Regions from separate parts of the Pseudomonas sessilinigenes genome, predicted to be linked through region 1. Evidence: predicted binding sites of a transcription regulator. Region 1 holds the regulator's gene; each other region holds the start of a gene.
The links. The regulator FliA, encoded in region 1, starts transcription of late flagellar genes. The targets are predictions, from matches to a motif close to CTAAAGTTTNNNNNNNNNNNGCCGNTAA.

Region 1 (4,430 bases):
GCTCCTGGCCCACCTGGCGCGGATGATCCAGACACCGGAGCTCGAGCCTCTGGAAGAGGGCGGGGTGATTGCCATGGTCGGCCCGGCCGGCATGGGCAAGACCACGACCCTGGCCAAGCTGGCGGCGCGCTATGTGCTCAAGTACGGTGCGCAGAACATCGCGCTGGTGAGCATGGACAGTTATCGCATCGGCGCCCAGGAGCAACTCAAGACCCTGGGGCGGATCCTCAATGTCTCGGTGACCCATGTCGACCCTGGCCAGTCCCTGGCCCAGGCCCTGGACCCACTGTTGCGCAAGCGCGTGGTGCTGATCGATACCGCCGGCCTGCAGGCCAGCGATCCGGCGCTGCGCATGCAACTGGAAAGCCTGGCCGGTCGCGGTATCCGGGCGAAGAACTACCTGGTGCTGGCCACCACTAGCCAGAAGCAGGTGCTGACCGCCGCCTACCACAGCTACAAGCGCTGCGGCCTGGCCGGTTGCATCCTGACTAAACTGGATGAAACGGCCAGTCTTGGCGAGGTATTGAGCCTGGCCATCAGTCACGAACTGCCGGTTGCCTATCTGACCGATGGGCCGCGGATTCCTGACGACTTGCATCTGCCCCGCCGGCATCAGTTGGTGAGCCGCGCAGTGAGCGTGCAGATGCAGGAAGAACCCAGCGAAGAGGCCATGGCCGACATGTTCGCTGACCTGTACCACAATCCGGCCAAGCGGGTCGGTTGAGGTACTCATGGATAGATTGCAGCGTATCTACATCGATGGTCTGCCAGGCACTGTTCCAATGGTGAACACGCAGCCAGTTATGTGGCCCCGTCTAAGTAAGACAAGGTAAAGAAAGAACATGGGCAGCATGCATCCCGTACAGGTGATTGCGGTGACCGGCGGCAAAGGTGGCGTCGGCAAGACTAATGTGTCAGTGAACTTGTCCCTGGCTCTGGCTGAGCTCGGCCGGCGGGTGTTGCTGCTGGATGCCGACCTGGGATTGGCCAATGTCGATGTCCTGCTGGGACTGACCCCCAAACGTACCCTGGCCGATGTCATCGAAGGGCGCTGCGAGCTGCGCGATGTGCTGCTCCAGGGCCCGGGCGGCATCCGTATCGTGCCGGCAGCCTCGGGCACCCAGAGCATGGTGCACCTGAGCCCGGCCCAGCATGCCGGCCTGATCCAGGCCTTCAGCGACATCGGCGACAACCTCGATGTGCTGGTGATCGACACTGCTGCGGGTATTGGTGACTCGGTAGTCAGTTTTGTCCGCGCGGCCCAGGAAGTGCTGCTGGTGGTCTGCGACGAGCCGACCTCGATCACCGATGCCTACGCCCTGATCAAGCTGCTCAACCGCGACTACGGCATGAACCGTTTCCGGGTCCTGGCCAACATGGCCCAGAGCCCCCAGGAAGGGCGCAACCTGTTTGCAAAGTTGACCAAGGTCACTGATCGGTTCCTGGACGTGGCCTTACAATATGTCGGCGCAGTTCCCTACGACGAAAGCGTGCGCAAGGCCGTGCAAAAGCAGCGTGCGGTCTATGAAGCCTTTCCTCGTTCGAAATGTGCATTGGCGTTCAAGGCCATCGCGCAAAAAGTCGATACCTGGCCATTGCCGGCGAACCCTCGCGGGCACCTGGAGTTTTTTGTCGAGCGGCTAGTGCATCAAACAGCGGGACCGGTGCTATGACTGCCAGTGGCTACAACCTCTACAAGAAGTCGGCGCGTGACAGCCAATACGAACTGATCGAGCGCTATGCGCCCCTGGTCAAGCGTATTGCCTATCACCTGTTGGCGCGGTTGCCGGCCAGCGTCCAGGTGGAAGACCTGATCCAGGCCGGGATGATCGGTTTGCTCGAAGTGTCGACCAAGTACGACGCGAGCAAGGGTGCGAGTTTCGAGACCTACGCGGGTATCCGTATCCGCGGTGCGATGCTCGACGAGGTTCGTAAAGGCGACTGGGCCCCGCGTTCGGTGCACCGTAATACGCGCATGGTCAGTGATGCCATTCGCGCAATTGAAGCTAAAACCGGTCGTGACGCTAAAGATCACGAGGTTGCGGCCGAACTTCAATTGAGCCTCGATGATTATTACGGGATTTTGAACGACACCCTGGGCAGCCGACTGTTCAGTTTCGACGACCTGTTGCAGGACGGCGAACACGAAGGGCTGCACGAGGATGGCGCCAGTGCTCATCTCGAGCCGTCACGGGACCTGGAGGATGAACGCTTCCAGGCCGCGTTGGCGGATGCGATTGCCAATTTGCCGGAGCGCGAGCGACTGGTGTTGGCGCTGTACTACGACGAAGAGCTGAACCTCAAGGAAATCGGTGAGGTCCTGGGGGTCAGCGAATCGCGGGTCAGCCAGTTACACAGCCAGTGCGCGGCCCGCTTGCGGGGGCGTTTGGGGGAGTGGCGAGCGCGCTGACAGGCAGTGTGGGGACACTGCGCCCAAGACCGGTCGGGCCTTGTGCCTGGCCGGTTTTGCAGTATGTGCTCCATGCAGTCGTTGCGTGTTATGCCGGATTGATTGAATGGCGTATCCAGGTACTGGATGCGTTTAAGACTGCTTGGAGGTCGAATTGGACAAGAACATGAAAATCCTCATCGTTGATGACTTCTCAACGATGCGGCGGATCATAAAAAACCTGTTGCGTGATCTGGGTTTCACCAACACGGTCGAGGCCGACGATGGCACCACTGCCATCCCGGTTCTCAACAGCGGGAGCATCGACTTTCTGGTAACGGACTGGAACATGCCGGGCATGACCGGTATCGACCTGCTGCGTCATGTGCGCGCCGATGAAAAACTCAAGCACCTGCCGGTACTGATGGTCACTGCCGAAGCCAAGCGTGAGCAGATCATCGAAGCCGCCCAGGCCGGCGTAAACGGCTATGTCGTCAAACCATTCACGGCCCAGGCGCTGAAAGAGAAGATCGAGAAGATCTTCGAACGCATCGGTTGAGATGCGTAGCCATTGCGCCACGGGGGAGCTATGGAGCATAACGAATCTTCACTGGGCGACTTTGAGTCGACCCTGAAAAAACATGCGCTGGAGCTGGTCGAAAGCCTGGAAAAGGGCAAGTTCGGCGAAGCTGTGCAACTGATCCATGAGCTCAATCAGACCCGTGACCGCGGCCTGTACCAGGAAGTGGGCAAGCTCACCCGCGAGTTGCATAGTGCGATCGTCAATTTCCAGATCGATCCGCACATGCCGCAAGCCGAGGAAGTTTCACAGATCACGGATGCCACCGAGCGCCTGTCCTACGTGGTCCGGCTGACGGAAGCCGCGGCCAACCGCACCATGGACCTGGTGGAGAGCAGCACCCCGCTGGTCAACGGCCTGAGCAGCGAAGCCCAGGCGTTGAGCGTGGACTGGGGGCGCTTCATGCGGCGCGAGGTCGGGGCCGAGGAGTTTCGCGAGCTGGCGCGTCGGGTCGACAGTTTCCTGACTCGTAGCGAACAGGAGACCCGTACCGTCTCGGGCCACCTCAACGACATTCTTCTGGCGCAGGATTACCAGGACCTTACCGGCCAGGTGATCAAGCGCGTGACCCAGTTGGTCACGGAAGTCGAAAGCAATTTGCTCAAACTCGTCTTGATGGCCAGCCAGGTCGATCGTTTCGCCGGCATCGAACATGACCGTGCCTCGATCCTAGCGGAAAAAGATCCGCAAAAACATCTCGCTAAGGGTGAAGGTCCGCAGATTCATGCCGATAAACGGGAAGACGTTATGTCCGGTCAGGACGATGTAGACGATTTGCTTTCCAGCCTTGGATTCTAGGAGCACCCATTAATGAGCTTCGGCGCCGATGAAGAGATCCTTCAGGATTTCCTGGTTGAGGCCGGCGAGATTCTAGAGCAACTGTCCGAACAACTGGTCGAGCTGGAAAGCCGGCCGGATGATGCGGATCTGCTCAACGCAATTTTTCGCGGTTTTCACACTGTTAAAGGGGGCGCCGGCTTCCTCCAGCTCAACGAGCTGGTGGAGTGCTGCCATATCGCCGAGAACGTCTTCGACATCCTGCGCAAGGGTGAGAGGCGTGTCGATTCGGAACTGATGGATGTGGTGCTCGAAGCGCTGGACACGGTGAACAGCATGTTCGGCCAGGTCCGCGAGCGTTCCGAGATCACTCCTGCGACACCTGAACTGCTTTCCGCCCTGGCCCGCCTGGCTGAGCCGGCTGGTGCCGAACCCGCCCCCGAACCGGTGGTGGAAGAGGTGGTGGAAGTGGTAGCGGAGCCTGCGGCCGAAAGCCCGTCGGGCGATATCACCGACAATGAATTCGAACTCCTGCTCGACTCGCTGAGCGCTGCCAAGGCCGAAGCCGAGGCTGCACCTGCTGCTGCGCCAGCGGTTGAGGGCGAAGCGGCCAGTGATGAAATCACCGATGCCGAGTTCGAGTCCCTGCTGGACCAGTTGCATGGCAAGGGCCAGTTCGCCCCC
Region 2 (4,430 bases), 3.2 Mb from region 1:
TGCTTGACCGTCAGCCAGACGGCAATGACGCCGAGCGCAGCGGCAAACAGTTCAAGCCCGGACATGGCGGTTCCTTGGGGAAATGGCGAAAGGGGGCGGATTGTACCCAGAGTAGGGGCCGTGCGTCAGGCCTTGCCCGAATCCGCCTGTGCAACCAGCACCGGCGGATTCGCACGCACCGCGAAATCAGACGCGGAATTGCCGGAGCAGGCCATTGAGCTGTTCGGACAACTCCTTGAGGTGGCGGCTGGCAGTACTGGAGTGCTGGGCCGCCAGGGCCGTGCCCTGGGACAGCCCGGCGGCCTGGCCGACGTTGTGGTTGATGTCCTCCACGACATGGGCCTGCTGCAGGGTAGCGCTGGCAATCGAGGCATTGAGGTTGTTGAGGGTATGCAGCGCCTGGCCGATGGCGCTGAGGCTGGCCCCAGCCAGGCCGGCTTGCTCGATGGTCAGTTGCGAGGCCCGGCTGCTGTCGCCGATGACCTTGACGGCCGCTTCGGAGTGATTTTGCAGGCGCTCGATCATGCCCTGGATTTCCGCAGTGGATTGCTGGGTGCGCTGGGCCAGCAGGCGCACCTCGTCGGCGACTACGGCAAAACCCCGGCCCTGCTCGCCGGCGCGGGCGGCCTCGATAGCGGCATTCAGGGCCAGGAGGTTGGTTTGTTCGGCGATGGAGCGGATCACCTCCAGCACCGTACCGATCTGGGTGCTTTCGGTGGCCAGGGTACGGATCACCTCCACGGCCTGATCGATGGTGCCTGACAGTTGGTCGATCTGTTGCAGGCTGCTGTCGATATTGACCTGGCCTTGCTGGGCCTGGACCTCGGCCTCGCGCACTTCGTCGGCGGCCTGTTCGGCATTGCGCGCCACGTCCTGGACGCCGGTGGTGACCTGGCTGATGGCGGCTGCCACCTGTTCCATTTGCGAGGATTGCTGTTGGCTGCGCTCCTGGGCCTCGGAGGCATTGCTGCCCAGTTCGCTGGAGGATTGCTCCAGGGCGGCTGCGCTGGCCTGCAATTGGGTCACGACGCCACGCAATTTGGCGGTGAAGCCGTTGAAGTGGCGGGCCAGCTCGGTGACTTCATCCTGGCCGTGGGTATCCAGGGTACGGGTCAGGTCGCTTTCACCGCTGGCGATATTGGCCATGGCGTGCACGGCCTCACGCAGCGGGCTAACGATACTGCGCACGATCAGTACCACCAGGGCGCCCATCAGCAGGGCGATCACCAGGCCAACCGAGGACGCACGCAATACCTGGGCATAGAACTCTTCCTGCAGGTCATCGATGTACACCCCGGAGCCGATGATCCAGCCCCAAGGCTGGAACAGTTGGATATAGGAGGTCTTCTGCACCGGCTCCTGGGCTCCGGGCTTGGGCCAGCGGTAATCGACCATGCCGGCACCCTTGGCCTTGGCCACCGCCACCATTTCGTTGAATACCTGGAAACCGTCCGGGTCCTTGATAGCGCCCAGGTTCTGTCCATCAAGCTTGGGGTTGGCCGGGTGCATGATCATCACCGGCGTCAGGTCGTTGATCCAGAAATAGTCATTCTGGTTGTAGCGCAGGCCACGGACCGCCTGCAGTGCCTGCTGCTGCGCCTGTCCGCGGCTCAGGCTGCCGGAGGCTTCCAGGCCCTGGTAGTAGTTCAGTACGCCAGCGGCGGTCTGCACCACATGCTGGGTTTTCTGCGCCTTGGCCTGGTACAGGTCGTCATGAATCTGCTTGAGCATCATCACGCCCAGGGTTACCAGGGTCAGCACTGCCACGACCAGGATCAGCCACAGGCGCTGGCTGATGGACATCTTGCGTAGGCTATTCATCATCCGGTCACTCCAGATTCTTGTTCTTGTCATAAAAGCTCGTAAGCATCCAAGCATGCCTGCCTGCGAGCGCCAACCCTACGGAAGTCCAATAACATCGCGGCGCATTTTGCGCCTGTCTGCTAGGATTTCGGCGCCTTTACACAAAACCTGAAGTTTTCTGAGTTTTTCACAGATTTTTCATGGGCTTGTGTTGATCTTGCCAGCGCTGCGGTTTTGGCTGTGATCGACGCCGTGAAGGCTTTGAATATTTAAAAAGAGGCATGCCACGAGCAGGGCCTCATTGGGGGATTGATGGATCTTTGGACCGCCGTACAAGCATTGATACTCGGGATTGTCGAAGGGCTCACCGAGTTTTTACCCATCAGTAGCACCGGGCACCAGATCATTGTGGCCGACTTGCTGGATTTTGGTGGCGAACGGGCAATGGCCTTCAACATCATCATCCAGTTGGGCGCGATCCTGGCAGTTGTCTGGGAATTCCGCCGCAAGATCTTCGATGTGGTAGTGGGCCTGCCCACCCAGCCCAAGGCCCGGCGTTTTACGGTCAACCTGATGGTGGCGTTTTTCCCGGCAGTGGTGCTGGGGGTGATTTTCGCCGACCTGATCCACGCTTATCTGTTCAACCCGATCACCGTGGCCACGGCGCTGGTGATTGGCGGGATCATCATGTTGTGGGCCGAGCGTCGCCAGCATCAGGTCCATGCCGAGAGCGTCGATGAAATCACCTGGAAGGACGCCCTCAAGGTGGGGTTCATCCAGTGCCTGGCAATGATTCCAGGAACCTCGCGCTCCGGCTCGACCATCATCGGTGGCTTGCTCTTCGGCCTGTCGCGCAAGACCGCGACCGAGTTCTCGTTCTTCCTGGCCATGCCAACCATGGTCGGGGCGGCGGTGTACTCCGGCTACAAGTACCGCCATCTGTTCCAACCTGACGACTTGCCGGTGTTCGCCATCGGCTTTGTCACCGCGTTCATCTTCGCGATGATTGCGGTCAAGGGGTTGCTGAAATTCATTGCCAGCCACAGTTATGCGGCATTCGCCTGGTATCGCATCGCCTTTGGCCTGCTGATCCTGGCGACCTGGCAGTTCGGTTGGGTCGATTGGGCGGCGGCCAAGGCGTGAAGGGCAGCCGTCAAGAAGGGCGTCCGGGCAATGCTGGGCGGATTCAGCATGCCAGGAGCAAGCTGCTGGTGTTCGTCCTGTTGTGCGCCTTGCCATTGTTCGGCGCCCTGTCCCTGTGGTGGCGGGGCGTCTCGGCCATTCCTCTGCTGGCCTACGGCGCGGTCAGCCTACTGACGTTCCTGGTCTACTGGCACGACAAACGTCGGGCCCGGGACCAGGGGCAACGTACGCCCGAGAACGTCCTGCATGCCCTGGAGCTGGCGGGTGGCTGGCCCGGGGCCTTGCTGGCGCAACAACTAGTGCGACACAAGACCCGCAAGCTGTCCTATCAGACTGTGTTCTGGTTGATCGTGGCCTTGCACCAGGTGTTCTGGATCGATCGACTGTTTCTTGAGAGCGGCCTGTTGAGCTGGATCTAGATCTGCAATCCGACCTGCGCCCGTTTGGGTAGCTTGGCCACCACCAACTGATGCGAGCGCTGCAACAGTTGCTTCAACTCAGCCGCTTCCAGGGGGTAGGGCACGCGCAATATGACCCAGTGGGCGCGAGCCAGGTAGGGCGCAGGAGAAACACCGGGGCGGTCGACATGGCCGAGGAACAGCTCAGGGTCGACCTTGAAGGCCAGGGATTCGCCCCGCAGGTTCTGCAGGGCGAACATCTTGGTCCCGGCAATCGAGAACACCCGCACACCTCCCCATTTGTAGTCTTCCCGGGCACCGGGCAGTCCCAGGCAAAACTGTGCCACTTGTTCTTGATCCATCAGTGGGGCTTTCACAGCAATCTGTCTCCACAGGCTTCGAAGGATTCGCGCAGGTGATCGATCCAGGCCCGCACGGCTGGCATCACGCCACGGCGATGGGGGTATACCGCTTGCAGCCAACCACCGGGCAGAGACCATTGTGGCAGCAACTGGATCAGTTGGCCGCTGCTCAGTTCCTCTTCGCAATAGAGCATCGGCAGCACTGTGCACCCAAGGCCGGCGAGGGCGCAGGCCCTGCGTACAATGAAGTCGTCGATCCCAAGGCGTGCTTCCAGGGCCAGTTCATGGGCGTTGCCTTGCTCGTCCAGTAGGCGCAGATGCACCAGGCGGTCCGCTTCCAGGGCGCCAAGGATCGGCAGGTGGCGCAGGTCATCCGGATGTTCCACTGGATGGCGTTGCAGAAATGCCGGGCTGGCGACTATCGCGGTCTGCGCCTGGCGCAGGCGCCGAGTGACCAGCAGCGGGTCCTCATCGCCTTGCTCGCGTACCCGCAGCGCCACATCGACGCCTTCGTTGATCAGGTCGACACGACGATTGAGCAGCAGCATCTCCAACTGCACTTGCGGATACTTTTGCAGGAAGCTGCTCACTAGGGGGGTCAGTAGCTCATGGGCCAGGCCGACCGGGCTCGATACCCGGAGCCGACCGCGAGGCTCGCTGGCCATGCTGGCCACGGCTTCGTCGGCCATTGCCGCCTCCAGCAACATGGCCTGGCAGTGGCGCA
Region 3 (4,430 bases), 1.2 Mb from region 1:
TGAGCGATACCACGCAGAAACCACAAGGCCGCGATCATCGCGGCCTTGTGGTTTTTCACCTTGCTGTTCCCGGTGTCGCCGGAGTAGCCGGCGGCGCGGCCGGACTGGGCACCGCCGCAGGTGCAGGTGCAGGTGCAGGAGTGTGGCCCGCCGCGCCCTGCTCATCCATCTTCAATACACCATCTTCGAAGATGTTCAGGCGCTGGCGCACCTCATGGGCCGGCAATGGCTCGCTGCCAGGTGGCAGGGCATTCGGGTCGGCCGCAGCTCCCGGAACCTCGCCAGGAGCCCCACTACCCTGGGTGGGCGTTGGCGCCTTGGGATCGACCTGCTCGCCCTCGATGGCACGCTGGGCTTTCTTGGTCAGCACCACGATATCGATACGCCGGTTGACCGGATTGAACGGGTCCTTGCGATCGAACAGCGCCGATGAGGCGAAGCCCACCACTCGCGCCACTTGCGGATCGGGGTAACCACCGGCCACCAATGCCCGACGGGCCGCGTTGGCACGGTTGGCCGACAGCTCCCAGTTGCCGAATTCACCGGTACCGGCATAAGGAGTGGCATCGGTGTGGCCACTGATACTGATCTTGTTCGGTACCGCCTTGATCGTATCGGCCATGGCCAACAGGATGTCTTCGAAGTACGGTTTCAGACGTGCACTGCCGGAGTCGAACATCGGCCGGTTCTCGGCGTCCATGATCTGGATGCGCAAGCCATCAGGCGTGATCTCGAAGAGGATCTGGTCCTTGAACTTCTGTAGCTGGGGATTCTCCTCGACCTTGTTCTGCAGTTCCTGCAACAGCAGTTCGAGGCGTTCGCGCTCGACCTGCTCGGCCATGCCTTCCACCTGCTCGGAATCCACTGTGACCTTGTCCGGTTGTGGCTGGGACTTGATCTCGGGGTTCAGGGTGTTTTCCGGCGCCAGTTCCGGCGAGCCGCCCAGGTCGATGATGTAGGGCGTGCCGCTTTCGGAAAAGCCGATCGGGTCCTTGAAGTAACCGGCGATGGCGATCTTCTGTTCCGGGGTGGCCGTGGACAACAGCCACAGCACCAGGAAGAACGCCATCATCGCCGTGGCGAAGTCGGCGAAGGCGATTTTCCACGCCCCCCCGTGATGCCCGCCAGCGAAGCGCTTGACGCGCTTGATGATAATCGGCTGATTGTTCTCCATGACTTAGCGACCGCGAACCGCTTGTTCCAGCTCGGCGAAGCTAGGACGATGCGCCGGGTACAGGACCTTGCGCCCGAACTCTACCGCCAGCGAAGGTGGCATGCCGGAAGCGGAAGCCACCAGGGAAGCCTTGATAGCCTCGTAGACGTTCAGTTCTTCCTTGGCGTCGTGGGCCAGGGAGTGGGCCAGCGGGCCGAAGAAGCCATAGGCCGCGAGAATACCGAAGAAGGTACCTACCAGCGCTGCGCCTACGTGCAGGCCAATGGACTTCTGGTCGCCGTCCCCCAGGGACGCCATGGTCACCACGATACCCAGTACCGCCGCGACGATACCGAAACCGGGCATGCCGTCGGCAATACCGGTGACCGCATGGGATGGATGCTCGAGTTCTTCCTTGAGGCTGAACAATTCCATGTCGAACAGGCCTTCCAGCTCATGGGGAGCCATGTTGCCGGAGGACATGATGCGCAAGTAGTCACAGATGTAGGCCGTCATGCGCTCGTCTTTGAGCACCGCCGGGTACTTGGCGAAGATCGGGCTGGCGGCCGCGTCCTCGATATCGCCCTCGATGGCCATCATGCCTTCGCGACGACTCTTGTTGAGGATCTCGTAGATCAGGCCCAGCACTTCCAGGTAGAAGGTGTGGGTGAAGCGGGAGCTGAACATCCCCAGGGACTTCTTGATGACGTGCATCGTCATGTAGCCCGGGTTGGCCTGCAAGAATGCACCGAAGGCTGCACCGCCGATGATCAGCACCTCGAAAGGCTGGATCAGCGCTGCAATTTTACCGTGGGAGAGCACGTATCCGCCGAGCACGCTAGCGAATACGACGATGATGCCGATGATTTTAGCCATAGATAGGAGAGTACTTATTGGGTCGGGTTCAAGGTCATATTCGGAAGTTCTTAAAACTCTTCTTCTACTTATCGGCAAAACTGCGCCAGACTATAGCCAGTTAAGGCGAAAAGCCAGTTTGGCCCACTCCGGGCGTGTTCCCAGCAGACAATGATTGCGCCCGACCATGTCCAATGAAACCAGCGTCCCACAGACCCCGCCCACCTCTCTCGACGCCTGGGTAAGACTGCTCAATGCCGTGCGCTTGCCAGTGCCACAAACCAGCCATGACCGGGTCTGCAAAGCCATTGCCAACAACCGCAGTTCGCTGCGAGAAATCGCCGACCTGATGCAGAATAGCCCGGCCTTGGCACTGTGCGTGATCCGCGAAGCCAACCGGCATTCCCAAGGCAGCATGAGCGAGCCGGCGGAGAGCCTCGAGATCGCGGTCAATCGCCTGGGGCTCAAGCGCACCCAGGAATTGCTGGAACAACTGCCGACCCTGCCCGAAGAACAGATCCCCCAGGCCCTGCGACAGCTGCAACTGATCAGCCAGCACGCCACCCAGCAAGCCAACGGTTTTTTTGCCGGGCGCCTGGCCCGCCTGTGGCAGGACATCCACTGGGGCAGCCTGCTGTTTCTCTCGCCGCTATGGGCCATGGCCATGACCTACCCCAAGCTCATGGACGAATGGGAGCTGCGGGTCATCTATAAGCATGAGCCTGCACGCAAGGTCGAAATGCAATTGTTCGGCGTACGCCTCATGGAACTGTGCCAGGCCCTGGTACAGGCATGGCATCTGCCGATCTGGGTGCAACAGGGCTATCGGCTACTGACCCAGGAACAACACTTGCTGGCCAAGGTCATGCTGATCGCGCGCGATGGCGACAACCCATTGCGCCAACAGCAACGCCTGGATGCCGATCCGGAACTGCGCCGCTGGCTGAACCAGCCGGCCAATTGCGTATTGTTGGCCAACGGCATGGCCCTGGCAGCGCAGTACTCCTGGAACAATCCCCACGGCCAACGCTGGCAGAACCTCACCGCCCTGTATCTGCAGATCCCGGTCGCCGAGGTCCAGCAGCAGTTGCACCAACAAGCCGCCAACAGTGCCCGCAACGACAGCCAGCCCGATCTCTGGCATCCGGCCCAGGCCCTGATCTGGCCCTGGAATGTACGGCGCCTGCACAACGGCGAACTGCCGGCACCGCCGCCCACCGCCCTGGAGTTGACCCAGTGGCGCAAACTCTGTGGCGAGCTGTTGCTGGAGCCAAGCCCCTTCACCAACGCCGTGCATCTGACCGGTTTTGCCCGGGATGCCCTGGCAGCCTGCGGCATGCAGCGGATCATGTTGCTGATGGTGGACCGCAGTCACAGCCAGTTACGGGTACAACAGCTGTACGGCCTGCCCAAGGAAGCCGCAGGCCTGAGTTTCCTGGCCAAGCAGAGCCCCCTGCTGCAGCGCCTGCTGGAGAAGTCCGCACAGATCCGCCTGACGCCGGACAACTGCCGACAGTTCGCCGCGCACTTGCCCGGCGCCCTGCGCCAGTTGTTTCGTGGCGAGCACTTGCTGATCCGCTCACTGTCCTGCAATGACCGAGTACAACTGCTGGCGATCGCCGACCAGGGCGGCGTGCCGTTCTCGCAAACCAGTGTCCAGGCCTTCGGCAAGACCGCCCAGTGCATCGAAAAAGCCTTGCACAGCTTTACCAACCGCAGCCAGTGACGCTTGCGCTACAATTCCATCCTTTGTGCCCTGGGGACCTGACATGTCTGATTTTTCCGGCTTGCCGCTGGTCATCGAGCCTAGCGAGCTGCTCGCCCGCCTCGACGCCCGCCACCTGATCCTGGTCGACCTGACCAGCGCTGCCCGCTACAGCACCGGGCATATTCCCGGAGCACGCTTCGTCGACCCCAAGCGCACCCAGCTCGGCCAGGCGCCGGCCCCAGGACTGCTGCCACCCAAGGCGGCCCTGGAGACGCTGTTCGGTGAACTCGGGCACAACCCCGAGGCGGTCTACGTGGTGTATGACGACGAAGGTGGCGGCTGGGCCGGACGTTTCATCTGGCTGCTGGATGTGATCGGGCACCAGCGCTATCACTACCTGGATGGCGGCCTGCCGGCCTGGCTGGCGGAAAACCTGCCGGTATCCGTCGAAGTCCCGGCTTCCAATGGTGCTGCGGTCCCCCTGACCCTGCATGACGAACCCACCGCCACCCGCGAATACCTGCAAAGCCGCCTCGGCGCCGCCGACCTGGCGATCTGGGACGCTCGCGGCCCACTGGAGTACTCGGGCGAGAAAGTCCTGGCCGCCAAGGGCGGGCATATTCCCGGCGCAGTGAATTTCGAGTGGACCGCCGGCATGGACCAGGCCCGCCACCTGCGCATCCGCCGCGACATGCCACAGATCCTCGAGGACCT

Region 2: the regulator FliA is predicted to act here: its motif matches at 1,949-1,976, upstream of C4K39_RS25420 (methyl-accepting chemotaxis protein).
Region 3: the regulator FliA is predicted to act here: its motif matches at 2,098-2,125, upstream of motA (flagellar motor stator protein MotA).

What each region holds. Positions count from the first base shown of each region.
Region 1 covers NZ_CP027706.1:1,799,754-1,804,183, forward strand. The annotation lists gene flhF (flagellar biosynthesis GTPase FlhF) at 1-724, shown strand, start outside; gene fleN (flagellar synthesis regulator FleN) at 843-1,673, shown strand; gene fliA (RNA polymerase sigma factor FliA) at 1,670-2,410, shown strand; gene C4K39_RS08510 (chemotaxis response regulator CheY) at 2,577-2,948, shown strand; gene C4K39_RS08515 (protein phosphatase CheZ) at 2,979-3,767, shown strand; gene C4K39_RS08520 (chemotaxis protein CheA) at 3,780-4,430, shown strand, end outside.
Region 2 covers NZ_CP027706.1:5,524,713-5,529,142, reverse strand. The annotation lists gene pnuC (nicotinamide riboside transporter PnuC) at 1-65, opposite strand, end outside; gene C4K39_RS25420 (methyl-accepting chemotaxis protein) at 187-1,821, opposite strand; gene C4K39_RS25415 (undecaprenyl-diphosphate phosphatase) at 2,116-2,946, shown strand; gene C4K39_RS25410 (DUF1294 domain-containing protein) at 2,943-3,365, shown strand; gene C4K39_RS25405 (MmcQ/YjbR family DNA-binding protein) at 3,362-3,706, opposite strand; gene C4K39_RS25400 (LysR substrate-binding domain-containing protein) at 3,718-4,430, opposite strand, start outside.
Region 3 covers NZ_CP027706.1:618,465-622,894, reverse strand. The annotation lists gene rsgA (small ribosomal subunit biogenesis GTPase RsgA) at 1-3, shown strand, start outside; gene motB (flagellar motor protein MotB) at 56-1,174, opposite strand; gene motA (flagellar motor stator protein MotA) at 1,178-2,029, opposite strand; gene C4K39_RS02740 (HDOD domain-containing protein) at 2,196-3,734, shown strand; gene rhdA (thiosulfate sulfurtransferase) at 3,778-4,430, shown strand, end outside.